One region of the Acidovorax sp. KKS102 genome, then DNA from elsewhere that is predicted to be linked to it. Evidence: predicted binding sites of a transcription regulator. Region 1 holds the regulator's gene; each other region holds the start of a gene.

Region 1 (4,266 bases):
GCCCTCTGGCCCAACGCGCACCAGCCCTTGCTCCTGCATGCCTTCCAATTGGGCCAACTCCGCCGCGAAATACTGGCGGAAGTCGATCAGCCATGCCTGCTCCATCGGCTCGAACAGCAGTTCCCCCTGGCACATCAGGGCCATGATGGCCGCACGGCGCACCAGGTCGTCGCGCGTGAGCGCCAGCCCCCGCACCACGGGCAACCGCCCCTGGTCCAGAAAGTCGTAGTACTCATCCAGCGTCTTGGAGTTCTGGCTGTAGGTTGCCCCCACACGGCCAATGGCCGATACGCCCAGGCCGATCAAATCGCAGTCCGGCTGCGTGCTGTAGCCCTGGAAATTGCGGTGCAGGCGCCCCTGGCGCTTGGCCACGGCCAGTGCATCGGTGGGCAGCGCAAAGTGGTCCATGCCCACGTACACGTATCCAGCATCCATGAAGGCATCGAGCGAGCGCGACAACATGGAGAGCTTGCTCGCGCCCGTGGGCAACTCCGCAGAGATGATGCGGCGCTGTGGCTTGAAACGCTCTGGCAGGTGCGCGTAGGCATACAGCGCGATGCGGTCAGGCCGCAGTTGCGCCACCTGGGCCAGCGTGCGGTCAAAAGACTCGGGCGTCTGGCGCGGCAGGCCGTAGATCAGATCCACATTCACCGAGTCAAAGCCCAACGAACGCGCAGATTCGACCAGCGCAAACACCTGCTCGGCAGGCTGGATGCGGTGCACAGCCTTCTGCACTTCGGCATCAAAGTCCTGCACGCCAAAACTCAGCCGGTTAAAACCCAGCTCAGCCAACAGTGCAAGACGCTCTGCATTGACGGTGCGAGGATCCACCTCGATCGAGTATTCCCCCCCAGGCGCCAGCGTGAAGCTGCGCTTGAGCATGGCCATCAGCTCCCGCAATCCATCATCGGATAGGAAGGTGGGCGTGCCACCGCCCAGGTGCAGTTGACTCACCACCTGTCCTACGCCACAGTGCGCGGTGTGCAGGTCGATCTCGCGGCTCAGGTAGCGCAAGTAGACCTCGGCGCGGTCATGGTGCTTGGTGATGATCTTGTTGCAGGCACAGTAGTAGCACAAGGATTCGCAAAACGGGATGTGCACGTACAGGGACAGCGGCATGGCCTTGGCCAGCGTGCCCGAGCGGCGCTGTTGCAGCGCCAGCACATAGTCTTCCTGACCAAACGCCTCCACGAAACGGTCGGCAGTTGGATAGGATGTATAGCGGGGCCCTGGCACGTCAAAGCGGCGCAGAAGGTCTGGCGAAACAGCAGTCATGGGGAAATTTCCTTGCGTACACCTTGACTGTGCCGTAGGCTCCGGGACATGTCCTTGACCTGCATCAAGTGAACCCGCAAGCGATACGGCGACAATTTGATGAAGGTCAGCCGCTTGCCCGCGCTCTGTATTCAGGTTCGTGTACGGCAAGCGCGATATGCTTGACCGCTAACCCAAGCCCATGTGTCTATGAACCCGCTCACCATCAAAGTCGCCTGCTCCAACTGCAACCTCCGCGAGCTGTGCATGCCCGTGGGCTTGAACGAAGAGCAACTGCAGCGCATTGACGAGGTCGTTGCTGTCCGCCGCAAGGTCAAGCGCGGCGGCACGCTGTTTCGCAATGGCGAGTCCTTCACGTCCCTGTACGCCATCCGCACCGGTTTTTTCAAGACCTGTGTAGCCACCGAAGACGGGCGCGATCAAGTCACGGGCTTCCAGATGGCGGGCGAGATCATCGGGCTGGACGGCATCGTGAACGACCACCATACCTGTGACGCGGTGGCCCTTGAGGATGCCGAGGTCTGCGTCATGCCTTTCGACCGCATAGAAGAACTCTCCCGCGAAGTCACGGCCCTGCAGCACCACGTGCACAAGATCATGAGCCGCGAGATCGTGCGCGAACATGGTGTGATGCTGCTGCTGGGCAGCATGCGTGCCGAGGAGCGCCTGGCGGCCTTCTTGCTCAACCTGGTGCAGCGCCTGCATGCACGGGGTTTCTCGCAATCAGAACTGGTGCTGCGCATGACGCGCGAAGAGATCGGAAGCTACCTGGGCCTCAAACTTGAAACAGTGAGCCGCACCTTCTCCAAGTTTGTGGAAGAAGGCATCGTGGAAGTCAAACAGCGCCATGTGCGCATCCTCGACACCGATGCCCTGCGACGCATTGTGAACAGCCAGCAGACCTGCCACTGATTACGGCCCCTCGTCGGCTGAGAGTCGGGGCCGTACCAAAGTCCGCCGGTCCCTTTTAAAACGGCATGCAGCGCATGCCCGCATGAACGGCGAAAAAGGCTCAGGAGCAAGACGACGATGTCTTGCGGCAATCGTCAGGGCGCTCCCCGTCGGGCACGGGACAGCGGTTGACCTCAAACGGGGACATGGACAGTAGCGTGGTCAATGCGCTGGTGGCCATGGTGATGGCCCAGAACACAAAAAATGCGAGGGTGTACACCCCCTGCCTCGACAGCGCCAGAGGCTGCCCGAACCAGTGCAGGTCCTGGGGGTCCACCATGGCAAAAACCAGCATCTCCAGCACACCCGCCATCAAAAAGGCGGGCCATGCAATCCACATCAGGCGTTGCGTCCACATATAGGTTCTGTCTCCTGGTGCTGCCGGGGTCGCCAGCGTGTGCGACCCTGGGGTTTCAGCGTGGTTGGTCTTGCACAGGGGTGGCCGCATGGTTGCGGGCCTTGAGGGCCGGCGCCAGACTCTTTTCCGGCGCCACCAGTGTCTTGTTGATTTCGATGCCTTGGCGGTAGTAGTCCTCCGCCACCACGGGGTCGGGCCGCGAAATCGCCAGCCACAGCGTCACAAAGCCCGCCACGATCACGATCAGAGGCCCGGCAATCACCAGCCACACATGGCCAAACTTCCACCAGGGTACGGTTGCCGCCGGGGTTGCAATGGCAGGGTTTGAAGACATGGTGCTTTACTCCTCAACAATATCGGTCAAAGTGCGGCCCTGAAGGGCCCCACCGGAATACCGCTCAGCGCGGTACAAGGAACACGGATTTCTCCGTGACATGGGCCGCTGCTCCTACGGCCTGCACATCAAACTGAACGGCGTGCGATCCGGGCGTGGCGGAACCATAAGGAATCTGCAACCGCACGGCCACCCAGCGAGACTCTGCCGCGCCAATGTCCACTTCAGCCTCGGAAGCCACTTCGAGCCCCTCCAGGCCCCGCGCACTGATGCGATAACGCTGCTCGCCCTCGGTGGCATTCATGATCTGCAGCCGGTAAATGTTCTCCAGCTTGCCACCTGCCACGATGCGCGAGAGCGCAGCGCGGTCCCGCACCACATCCACCTTCAGCGGCGTGCGCACCACCAGGCTGGCCAACATGGCCACGCACAGGGTGACCAGCACGGCGCTGTAGATCAGCACGCGGGGGCGCAGCACGCGGCGCAACATCTGCGACTGCGTCCAGTGCTTGGCCACGCCGTTCTGGGTCGAATAACGGATGAGCCCACGCGGGTACTGCATCTTGTCCATCACGGTGTTGCAGGCGTCCACACACAGGCCACAGCCGATGCATTCGTACTGCAAGCCCTTGCGGATGTCGATGCCCACGGGACAGACCTGCACACACAGCGAGCAGTCAATGCAATCGCCCAGCCCCTGGGCTTTGTAGTCGATGTTCTTCTTGCGCGGACCACGCTGCTCGCCACGTTCAGGGTCGTAGGTAACGATCAGCGTATCTTTATCAAACATCGCGCTTTGAAAGCGCGCATAAGGGCACATGTACTTGCAGACCTGCTCGCGCATGAAGCCCGCATTGCCATAGGTGGCAAAACCGTAGAACAGCACCCAGAAAATCTGCCAGCTGCCCTGGAACGCCAGCAGCTCGCTGCCCAGCTCTCGAATGGGGACGAAGTACCCCACAAAAGTAAACCCGGTCCACAGGGCCACCGCGATCCACACCACTTGCTTGAAAAACTTCTTGCGGATCTTCTCGAACGTCCAGGGGCCGTTGTCCAGGCGGAGCCGGGCACTGCGATCGCCTTCGATCTTGTGCTCGATCCACATGAACATTTCGGTGTACACCGTCTGCGGGCACGCAAAGCCACACCACAGACGCCCGGCCACTGCAGTGAACAGGAACAGCGACAACGCCGAAATGATCAGAAGGCCGGTGAGGTAGATGAAATCCTGCGGATACAGCACCAGGCCAAAGATGTAGAACCTGCGAGCCCCCAGGTCAAACAGCACCATCTGGCGCTGGCCCCACTCAAACCACGGCAACCCGTAAAACACCAGCTGTGTGAGAAA
Region 2 (4,266 bases), 2.0 Mb from region 1:
GCCGTCAAGGCCGATGTGTCCACCGCACTTTTTGCCATGTTCAACGCGCTGCCCTGGGGTGCCGTGATGTCGTTCGTGGCCACCGTGCTGGTGCTCGTGTTCTTCGTCACCTCGGGCGACTCGGCCACGCTGGTGTTGGGCATGATGAGCACCGGCGGCAATGAGAACCCGTCGGCGCGCGTCAAGATCACCTGGGGCGTGCTGGTGTCGGGCATCGCCATCAGCCTGCTGCTGGCCGGCGGCGTGAAGGCGGTGCAGACCGCCACCATCGTGTTCGCGCTGCCGTTCACCGCCGTCATCCTGCTGATGGCGCTGGCACTGTGGCGCGGCGTGAAAGCCGACTGGGAAGCCGACGACCGCCGTGACCGCGCCCTGCGCCGCCGCATGCGCGAGATGGTGGGCCCAGCGCCCAGCGCAGGCCACCCGGCCGCACCCGACACTTCAGCACCCCGACCAAACGCCCCGCGCTGACGGCGACCGGCCCACCCTTGCGGCCCGTCATGGAGATGCGGTCTGACACACAAGCGCCCCCCAGCCGGGGGTGAAGGTGGGTCTATCATCCGCAGCCACATTGGTGTGCGGCAACGGGCCGCAACACATCCTCGACGTCGCTGCCCATGAAAATGCTCCTGTCCGCCTGGCCCGCCCTGGCCCTGTTGTTGCCCGTGCTGTGGCTGGTGTCGGTCATCGTGTTGCTGGCCAAGGGCAACCGGCGCGCGGTGGCGCAGCTGATGGCCTTGCTGGCGTGTTTTCTGATCGGTGCGCTGCTCATGGAGTTCTTCACCTTCATGGGCGCCCTCATGGCCCGATCGGGCAGCCAGCACGCCACGCCCACACTGGGCGCCGGCACGCGCCAGTTGCTGGAGACCATGGCCAACCCCCGCTCCATCACCGCGCCGCCGCTGTCGCTGGCGGCTTGGGCGGCGTACAGCATCCCGGCGGGCTACCTGTGGCTGCTGGTGGCGTGGGTGCTGCACCTGCGCGGCAAGAAGGCGGGCCCGGCCAAAAAGAAGTCCGCCAAAAGCCCGCGCAAGGCTGCCAAAGACTGAGTTTTATGGGGGCGGTTTCAACAACGAAGTGCACCAGTCCCCAGTGTAAGTGGGGTCACTTTGTAGCCGTGGAACACCTCATGCGGAGTCTTCCAGCCCAAGCATCTGCGGGGTCGGTGGTTGAGCCGGTACACGGCTTGGAGCACCTCTTGCTCGCTGGCCTTGCCCAGATCGCTGCCCTTGGGGAAGTAGTGGCGTAGCAGCCCATTGTGGTTCTCGTTGAGTCCTCGCTGCCAGGGGCTGTGCGGGTCAGCAAAGTACACCTTCGTCTTCAGGCGTCTGTGCACCCACCTGTGCTCGGCGAACTCCTTGCCGTTGTCCAGCGTCAGGGTGTGGCGGCGCTTGGGATGGGGCCTGAGCATTTCGATGATGGCCTGGCCCACCGGCTCGGCCTGGCGCCGCTGCACACGCTGCGCCAGTGTGTAGCGCGAGCGCCGCTCGGTCAGGGTCACCAGCCCTGCCAGCCCACCCGCACCCGAGACGATGGTGTCGCCCTCCCAATCCCCCAGGCGCGCTCGCTTGTCCACGATGGCGGGGCGCTGTGCGATACCCACGCGATCGCGCAGTTGCCCCGCACCCTGTGTGCCTTGCGCCGGCAATGGCCGCAACGCAGGCGCGGTGCAGCTTGTCCCATGCGGCGCAGCCGGTTGTAGATGCAGGTGTGGCTGATGCGCAGGCGCCTTTCCAGCCCCAGGCGGGCGGCTGCCTGCTGAGGCGACAGGTCCAGCTGCAGATACGACAGCACCAGCTCCCACTGGGCACCGTCAAAGCGCTGAGCGTTGGTCTGGCCGCTTTGGCGCGAGAGAGCCTGTTGATGGGCGTTGTGGGCTTGGTAGGCTGTGCTGGCGTCGCTGTTGCGCCGGATCTCGCGGGCAATGGTGCTGCGGTGGCGCCCCAGGCGCAGGGCTGTCTGTGTGATCGACAGCCCCACGTCGCGCAGGCATTGGATTTGGTAACGTTCGCTTTGGCTCAGATGGGTGTAGTTCATGGTGCACTTGGGTTGACTGGCAGGTCACACAAGTCATCTTCACTTACTTGTCTGGGCCTACCTTTTGGCAACGTGCACTTCGTTGTTGAAACCGCCGGGTTTTAGCCCTGAAGCGCTAGAACCATATGCCTGAACAGCTATTTTTTATATAGCACCACAACGCCATGGCTTGACGCAGGGCAAAGCGTGCCCCGACCCGCCCGCCCACAATGGCGCGCGGCCCCCCCGTCCCGGGGCGGGCACCTTGTCACCCTGCATTCCTCCCGCCATGACCACCCACCACAGCGACGTCCTCATCGTCGGCGCAGGCCCGGCGGGCCTGTCGCTGGCAACTTCCCTGGCGCAGGCCGGGTTCACCGCCACCGTGGTCGAGCAGCAGAGCGACAGCACGCTGGCCGCGCCCGCGCCGGACGGCCGCGAGATCGCGCTGACCCACCCCAGCCGCGACACATTGCAGCGCCTGGGCAGCTGGGACCTGCTGGCCGCGCATGAGGTAGGCACCATCTGCGAAGCCCAGGTGCACGACGGCCCGCTGGGCCAGCACAGCGCGCTGCAACTGAGCACCCCGCAGACCCCGGAGGGTGCAGCGCCCGGCGCGCTGGGCTTCATCGTGCCCAACCATGCGCTGCGCCGCACCGCCTACGCCGTGGCGGCGCGCACGCCGGGGGTTCAAATCGTCACCCAGGCCCAGGTCACGCGCGCAGCCACGCTGGCCGGGCATGCAGAGCTGGACTATGTGCCGGCCGGTACCTCTGGGGCGCCAGCCCAGCGCCTGACGGCCCCGCTGCTGGTGGCCGCCGACAGCCGCTTTTCGGCCACGCGCCGGCAGCTGGGCATCGGCGCGCAGATGACCGACTTTGGCCGCACCGTCATCGTCTGCCGCATGCACCACGCCCTGCCCCACGGCAACGTGGCCCACGAATGCTTTGGCTACGACCGCACGCTGGCCGTGCTGCCCCTGCCCGATGACCCACAGGCGGGGCATGCGCTGTGCTCGGTGGTGGTCACGGCGGGTGCGGCCGACGCGGCGGCGCTGATGGCCCAGAGCGCCGAGGCCTTTGCCGCCCAGGTCCAGGCCCAATTCAACGACCGGCTGGGGCCCATGGCGCTGGTGGGCGAACGCCACGCCTACCCGCTGGTGGCCGTGTATGCCCAGCGCTTTGCGGGCCACCGCTGCGCGCTGCTGGGCGACGCCGCCGTGGGCATGCACCCGGTCACGGCCCATGGCTACAACCTGGGCCTGGCAGGGGTGGAGCGGCTCACGGCCGCGCTGGTGAGCGCGCGCCAGCGCGGGCAGGACATCGGCAGCGCCGACGCGCTGGCCCCTTACGCCCAAAGCCACCACCGCCACGCCTGGCCCATCTACCAGGGCACCAACGCCATCGTGCGCCTGTACACCGACGCCCGCCCGGTGCCCCGCCTGCTGCGGCAACTGGTGCTGCAGGGCGCGCGGCGCCTGCCACCGCTGCAGGCGGCCATCATGGGGCAGCTGACGGGCCAGCCACCCCAATGGATGCGCGCACTGGCGCTCAGGCCGTAGCCGCGCCCTACAACAGGCGCAGCGGGAGTAACGGGTAGCCCCCACTGCGGGCAATTCGCCAAAGACGACTCAGTGGGACTTCATTCCCTGATTCCCAGCGTCGCCAGGCCATACAGCGGCGCACCCAGGCACGGGCGCCACAGCAAGTCCATGGCGATGCCCGGCCAGCCATAGCCCTCCGCCACGCTTTGCTCACGCAGCAACTGCAGGCGCGGGTGCATGGCCTCCAGCTCCGCCATGCGGCCCACGCCCCAGCGGAACTCTGCACCCGTAGCCCGCACGCTGGCGTGGCGGGCCGCGCAGCCCACGGCCCGGCGCGTCATCACGTCCAGCACCATGCGCGAGCCTGGCGGCGCATGCTGCGCAAACTCGGCCAGCACGGCATGCACCTGCGCGGGCGGCAGGTACATCAGCACGCCTTCGCACACCAGCAGCACCGGCGTGGCGCTGCGCTGCGTGGGCAGCCCCAGCCGCTGCCACCAGCCGGGTTGTGACAGGTCCAGATCGGCGTGGCGCGTGCGCGGGCACGGCGGGGGCAGCAGCGGCCGGCGCAGCGCCATCACCTCGGGCAGGTCGGCATCGAGCCACTGGTTGGCCCCCCCGTCCAGCCACTGGAAATAGTGGGTCAGCCCACACCCCAGGTTGACGCCCAGGGCCTGCGGGTGCGCGGCAAAAAAGGCGCGCCCCGC
Region 3 (4,266 bases), 1.3 Mb from region 1:
CGCGGTGGTGCGAGGCGCCGGGTGCGGCGCCAAGCCCTCCGACGCTGGCGCAGGGGCAGGCTGCCCGGCGGCTGGCGACTACGCTACAACTGGTGCGCGAGCTGCTTGATGCCCCGGATCAGCATCTCGACCGAGATCGCGACCAGGATCAGACCCATCAGGCGTTCAAACGCCATCACCACGCGTTCGCCCACCAGACGCTGGATGCGTTCGGCCAGCAAGAGCACCACGGCGCACACGGCCATGGTGACGCACAGCGCGCCCACCCATTCCCATCGCCGCTCCGGCGCCTGGGCCACCAGCAGCATGACGGTGGCCAGTGCCGAAGGGCCTGCCAGCGCAGGAATGGCTAGCGGCACGATCAGCGGCTCGCCTGGCAGCTCCGCCTGCGGGCCGTCTGCCGACGGAAAGATCATGCGCAGCGCGATCAGAAACAGCACCACGGCGCCGGCAATCTGCAGCGACAGGTCGCTCAGGTTCATCACCCGCAGAAACTCCGCCCCGAAGAACAGGAACACCAGCAGCAGGGCAAACGCAATCAACACCTCCCGCAGGATCACCCGCGCCCGGCGCTCGGGCGCCACGCCCCGCAGGGCATTGGCAAAGATGGGGATGTTGCCCAGCGGATCGGTGATCAGCAGGAGCAGGATGGTGGCTGAGGCGAAGGTGTAGCTCACGTTGCGTACACCGCGTCCAGCGAGCGAAAGCCCTTGATCTCGATCGGATTGCCGCTGGGATCGTGGAAAAACATCGTCCACTGCTCGCCGGGCTGGCCTTCAAAGCGCACCTGCGGCTCCAGCACGAAGGCGGTGTCGGCGGCCTTCAACCGCGCGGCCAGTGCATGCCAGTCGGGCAGTTCCAGAATGGCGCCGAAATGCGGCATGGGGACCAGGTGGTCTCCCACATGCCCGGTGCGGGCGCTGGCAAACGGTGTGCCCAGGTGCAACGAGATCTGATGGCCAAAGAAATCGAAGTCCACCCAGGTGTCGGTGCTTCGGCCTTCCTGGCAGCCCAGCAAGCCGCCATAAAAGTGGCGGGCGGCGTCCAGGTCGGTGACGTGAAAGGCGAGGTGAAAGAGGCTGCGCATCCCGCGGAGGATAGCAGCCAGGGGCCACGCCGTGGGGGGCCGATCCGTCGGTCAGGCGACCGACGGATCGGCGGCCATGTTGTCAAACTTCTTGAAGTACTGGCGCGCCATGGCCACCAGCTGGGCGTCTGTCGGATGGTCGGCGGCCACCGAGTCCACCACCACGCTGGCCACGGCCGCATGGTGTTTGGCGGCCCAGTCGCGGAACTGATTGCGCACCAGGCCTGGGCCGGCCAGCAGCACCTCGCGGGTGTGGCCCAGGGCCTGGGCCACTTCGGCAAAAAACGGCGCGAGGTCCTCGGCCTTGCCCTGGTGCTTGTGGTGGCTGCGGGACTTGATGCGCTGGGCTTCGGCGTGTTCGCGGTCGAACATCACCACATGGGCTTCGGATTGGTCCATCCAGACAACGGCGTGAAAAGTGCTCATGAATCGGCTTTCTTGAAGTGATGACAAAACGGGAAGGAAGAGGGCGGAGCGGGCGAACCTGCTCACGCATCACGCGGGTGTTGCTCGGCCTTTTCCTGGCAATGCACGCAGCGCGCTGCCTCGGGTTGGGCGTGCAGGCGTGCAGCCGTGATGTGGGCGCCGCAGTCCGTGCACTCGCCATAGGTGCCCGCTTCGATGCGGGCGAGGGCGGCTTCGACAGCGGCCAGGTGCGCGGTTTCGCGTTCGCCCAGGGCAAATTCCAGTTCGCGCTCGGTGGCCACCTGGGCGCGTGGGTCTTCCGGTTGCCCAAAGTGTTCAGCGGCCACTTCGGCGCGCCCGATGACGCCGCCGCGCTGTGCGGCCAGCTGGGCCAGCAACTCGGACTGCTGGGTCAGCAACTGCTGGCGAAATGGGGCGGCTTGGGTCTTGTCCATGCGGGGTCTCCTCGGGGTGATCGGATACCTGCATGGTGCGCCTGTGCCCGCCGCGATGGGTTGACCAAGGTCAAGGGATGGCGCGCGGTGTCACTGCCCGGTTGACACCGCTGCGGAGCGGGCTCAGCGCTTGGGCGGGCGCGCCAGCATTTCGGCGGTGTTGGTCTTGCGGTCCACGTTCACGCGCTGCACATGGGGGCGCTCGGCCATGCGGGCCAGGTAGTCGCGCACGGGCAGGTCGGCCAGGTAGTCCTTGCCGTAGATGATCTTGGTGGCCGAGCTGACCAGCGGCAGGTGCACGATGGCCGCGCAGTCGGCCATGGTGAAGGTGTCGCCGCCCACGTAGGGGCTGAACTGGGCCAGCTGGCCGAAGGCGGCAATGTTCTTCTGCAGCTGTGCGCCGACCTTTTCCTTGGCCGTCTCGCTCACGGTGCCGCCAAAGAAGGCCTGGGGATACAGGTTGCGCGCGACCAGCTCCAGGTGCAGTTCCAGGAATGTGATCAGCTCGCGCACCTTGGCGGCTTGGTAGGGGTCGGCCGGGATCAGCGGGTGCTCGGGATGGGCGGCTTCGATGTAGTCGGCCATCACGGCAGACTCACACAGCGGTCCCTGCGGCGTGCGCAGGTAGGGCACCTTGCCCAGCGGGCTGGCGCTGCGGTCGGTTTCGCCCACCCAGGCCAGCTCTTCGGTGAACGGCAGGCCCTTTTCGAGCAGGGCCAGCTTGACCTTGTTGTAGTAGTTGCTGGCCGAAAAGCCGCAGAGTGTGAGCATGGTGTGTCTCCGATGTGTTGTAGGGGCAAACGCACATCCTAGGCCCGCACCTGGTGCGGGGCGGTCACGCAGATGACCCGTGCGCTGGCTGGCGCGGACTGCGCACCTACAATGGCGCCTCCATGTCGTTGCCGTCCCTCCAAACCATCCGCAGCCTTCGCTGGCTCGCCCGCTGTGTGCTGGCGTGGTTTGTGTTGTCGATCGGCGTGGCCGTTGCGTCGCCGCTGGTGCACCCGCAGGCCATGGAGCTGATCTGCTCAGGCTCGGGGGCGATCAAGGTGCTGGTCAAGACCGACGACGGCGCCAAGGAGCTGCCCAGCCACACGCTGGACTGCCCGCTGTGCGCGCATGTGGGCGCTCCCCCTCCCGCATCGCAGGCCCAGCTGCCTGTGGTTCACCCGCTGGCGCATGCCCTGCGCCCCATCCCTGCCGCGCACATTGCAGCGCGCACCGCCGCGCCCCTGCCGCCGCGCGGGCCCCCATCGCTCTCCTGAAATCGCTATTGATTCGATAGCTGCTGGCGCATGATTCACTTGCGCTTGCGGCCTATTTGGTTTGATTTTCAGGAGTTTCCATGCGCAACAGCCGCATGGCGCTGGCCGTGGCCAGTGCCTTTCCCCTCGCCCTTGGCATCGCGTCCGCTGGGGCTTCATCCGCTTTCGCCCAGACCGCTGACAGCACCAGCACCACCAGCCATGCCCCGGTCAAGGAACTGGGCGTGGTCACCATCACCGGCGGCCAGCCCACCTCGCTGCCCACGCAGATCCCCACCACCATCGAGGGCGTGACGCGCGAGCAGATCGAGCACTCGATCAACGCCACCGACAGCGAAGACGCCCTCAAGTACCTGCCCAGTCTGCTGGTGCGCAAGCGCTATATCGGCGACTACAACCACGCCGTGCTGTCCACCCGCGCCTCGGGCACGGGCAACCCGGCGCGGTCCATGGTGTTTGCCGATGGCATTTTGCTGAGCAACTACCTGGGCAACGGCCCCACCAACGCGCCACGCTGGATGCTGGTCACGCCCGAAGAGATCGAGCGCGTGGACGTGCTCTACGGCCCGTTTTCGGCCGCCTACGCAGGCAACTCGGTGGGCGCGGTGGTGGACTACGTCACGCGCATGCCGACGAAGTTTGAGGCGCACGGGCAGGTCAGCACCCAGCACCAGCCGTTTGACCTGTACAACACCAACGGCACCTACGGCGGCAAGCAGGTGAGCGCCTCGGTGGGCAACAAGAACGGCGACTGGTCCTGGTTCCTGAACTTCAACAAGACCGATAGCGAAGGCCAGCCGCTCACCTTCCCCACGCGCCTGGTGTCCGCTGGCACCGTGGGTAACGCGGGCACACCCGTGACGGGCGCCGTGCTGGGCAACAACCGCAGCAACCAGCCCTGGTACCTGCTGGGCACGGCCACGCAGTACCACACCCAGCAAGACCACCTCAAGGCCAAGATCGCCTATGACTTCTCGCCCACGGTGCGGGCCGCCTACACCTTTGGCTGGTGGCACAACGAGTCAGAAGGCCGGCCCACCAGCTACCTGCGCGA

Evidence for each region. Region 1 encodes FNR, which switches genes on or off when oxygen is low (the NO sensors DNR and NnrR bind a similar motif). Its sites were predicted from a motif close to TTGATNNNNATCAA; they were not measured.
Region 2: ubiM (5-demethoxyubiquinol-8 5-hydroxylase UbiM) is a predicted target of FNR. The motif match lies at 2,207-2,220, and genes of this name have one in related genera.
Region 3: C380_RS21760 (TraR/DksA family transcriptional regulator) is a predicted target of FNR. The motif match lies at 2,008-2,021, and genes of this name have one in related genera.

What each region holds. Positions count from the first base shown of each region.
Region 1 is NC_018708.1:3,393,726-3,397,991, forward strand. Features, by position in the region: gene hemN (oxygen-independent coproporphyrinogen III oxidase) at 1-1,275, opposite strand, end outside; gene fnr (fumarate/nitrate reduction transcriptional regulator Fnr) at 1,465-2,187, shown strand; gene C380_RS15555 (hypothetical protein) at 2,288-2,584, opposite strand; gene C380_RS15560 (FixH family protein) at 2,640-2,918, opposite strand; gene ccoG (cytochrome c oxidase accessory protein CcoG) at 2,983-4,266, opposite strand, start outside.
Region 2 is NC_018708.1:152,161-156,426, reverse strand. Features, by position in the region: gene C380_RS00740 (BCCT family transporter) at 1-471, shown strand, start outside; gene C380_RS00735 (hypothetical protein) at 618-1,049, shown strand; gene C380_RS25745 (IS30 family transposase) at 1,067-1,576, opposite strand; gene C380_RS25740 (helix-turn-helix domain-containing protein) at 1,498-2,037, opposite strand; gene ubiM (5-demethoxyubiquinol-8 5-hydroxylase UbiM) at 2,306-3,577, shown strand; gene C380_RS00720 (class I SAM-dependent methyltransferase) at 3,658-4,266, opposite strand, start outside.
Region 3 is NC_018708.1:4,743,344-4,747,609, reverse strand. Features, by position in the region: gene C380_RS21775 (MarC family protein) at 84-677, opposite strand; gene C380_RS21770 (VOC family protein) at 674-1,087, opposite strand; gene C380_RS21765 (hypothetical protein) at 1,139-1,513, opposite strand; gene C380_RS21760 (TraR/DksA family transcriptional regulator) at 1,576-1,947, opposite strand; gene C380_RS21755 (glutathione S-transferase) at 2,071-2,718, opposite strand; gene C380_RS21750 (DUF2946 family protein) at 2,841-3,212, shown strand; gene C380_RS21745 (TonB-dependent receptor) at 3,293-4,266, shown strand, end outside.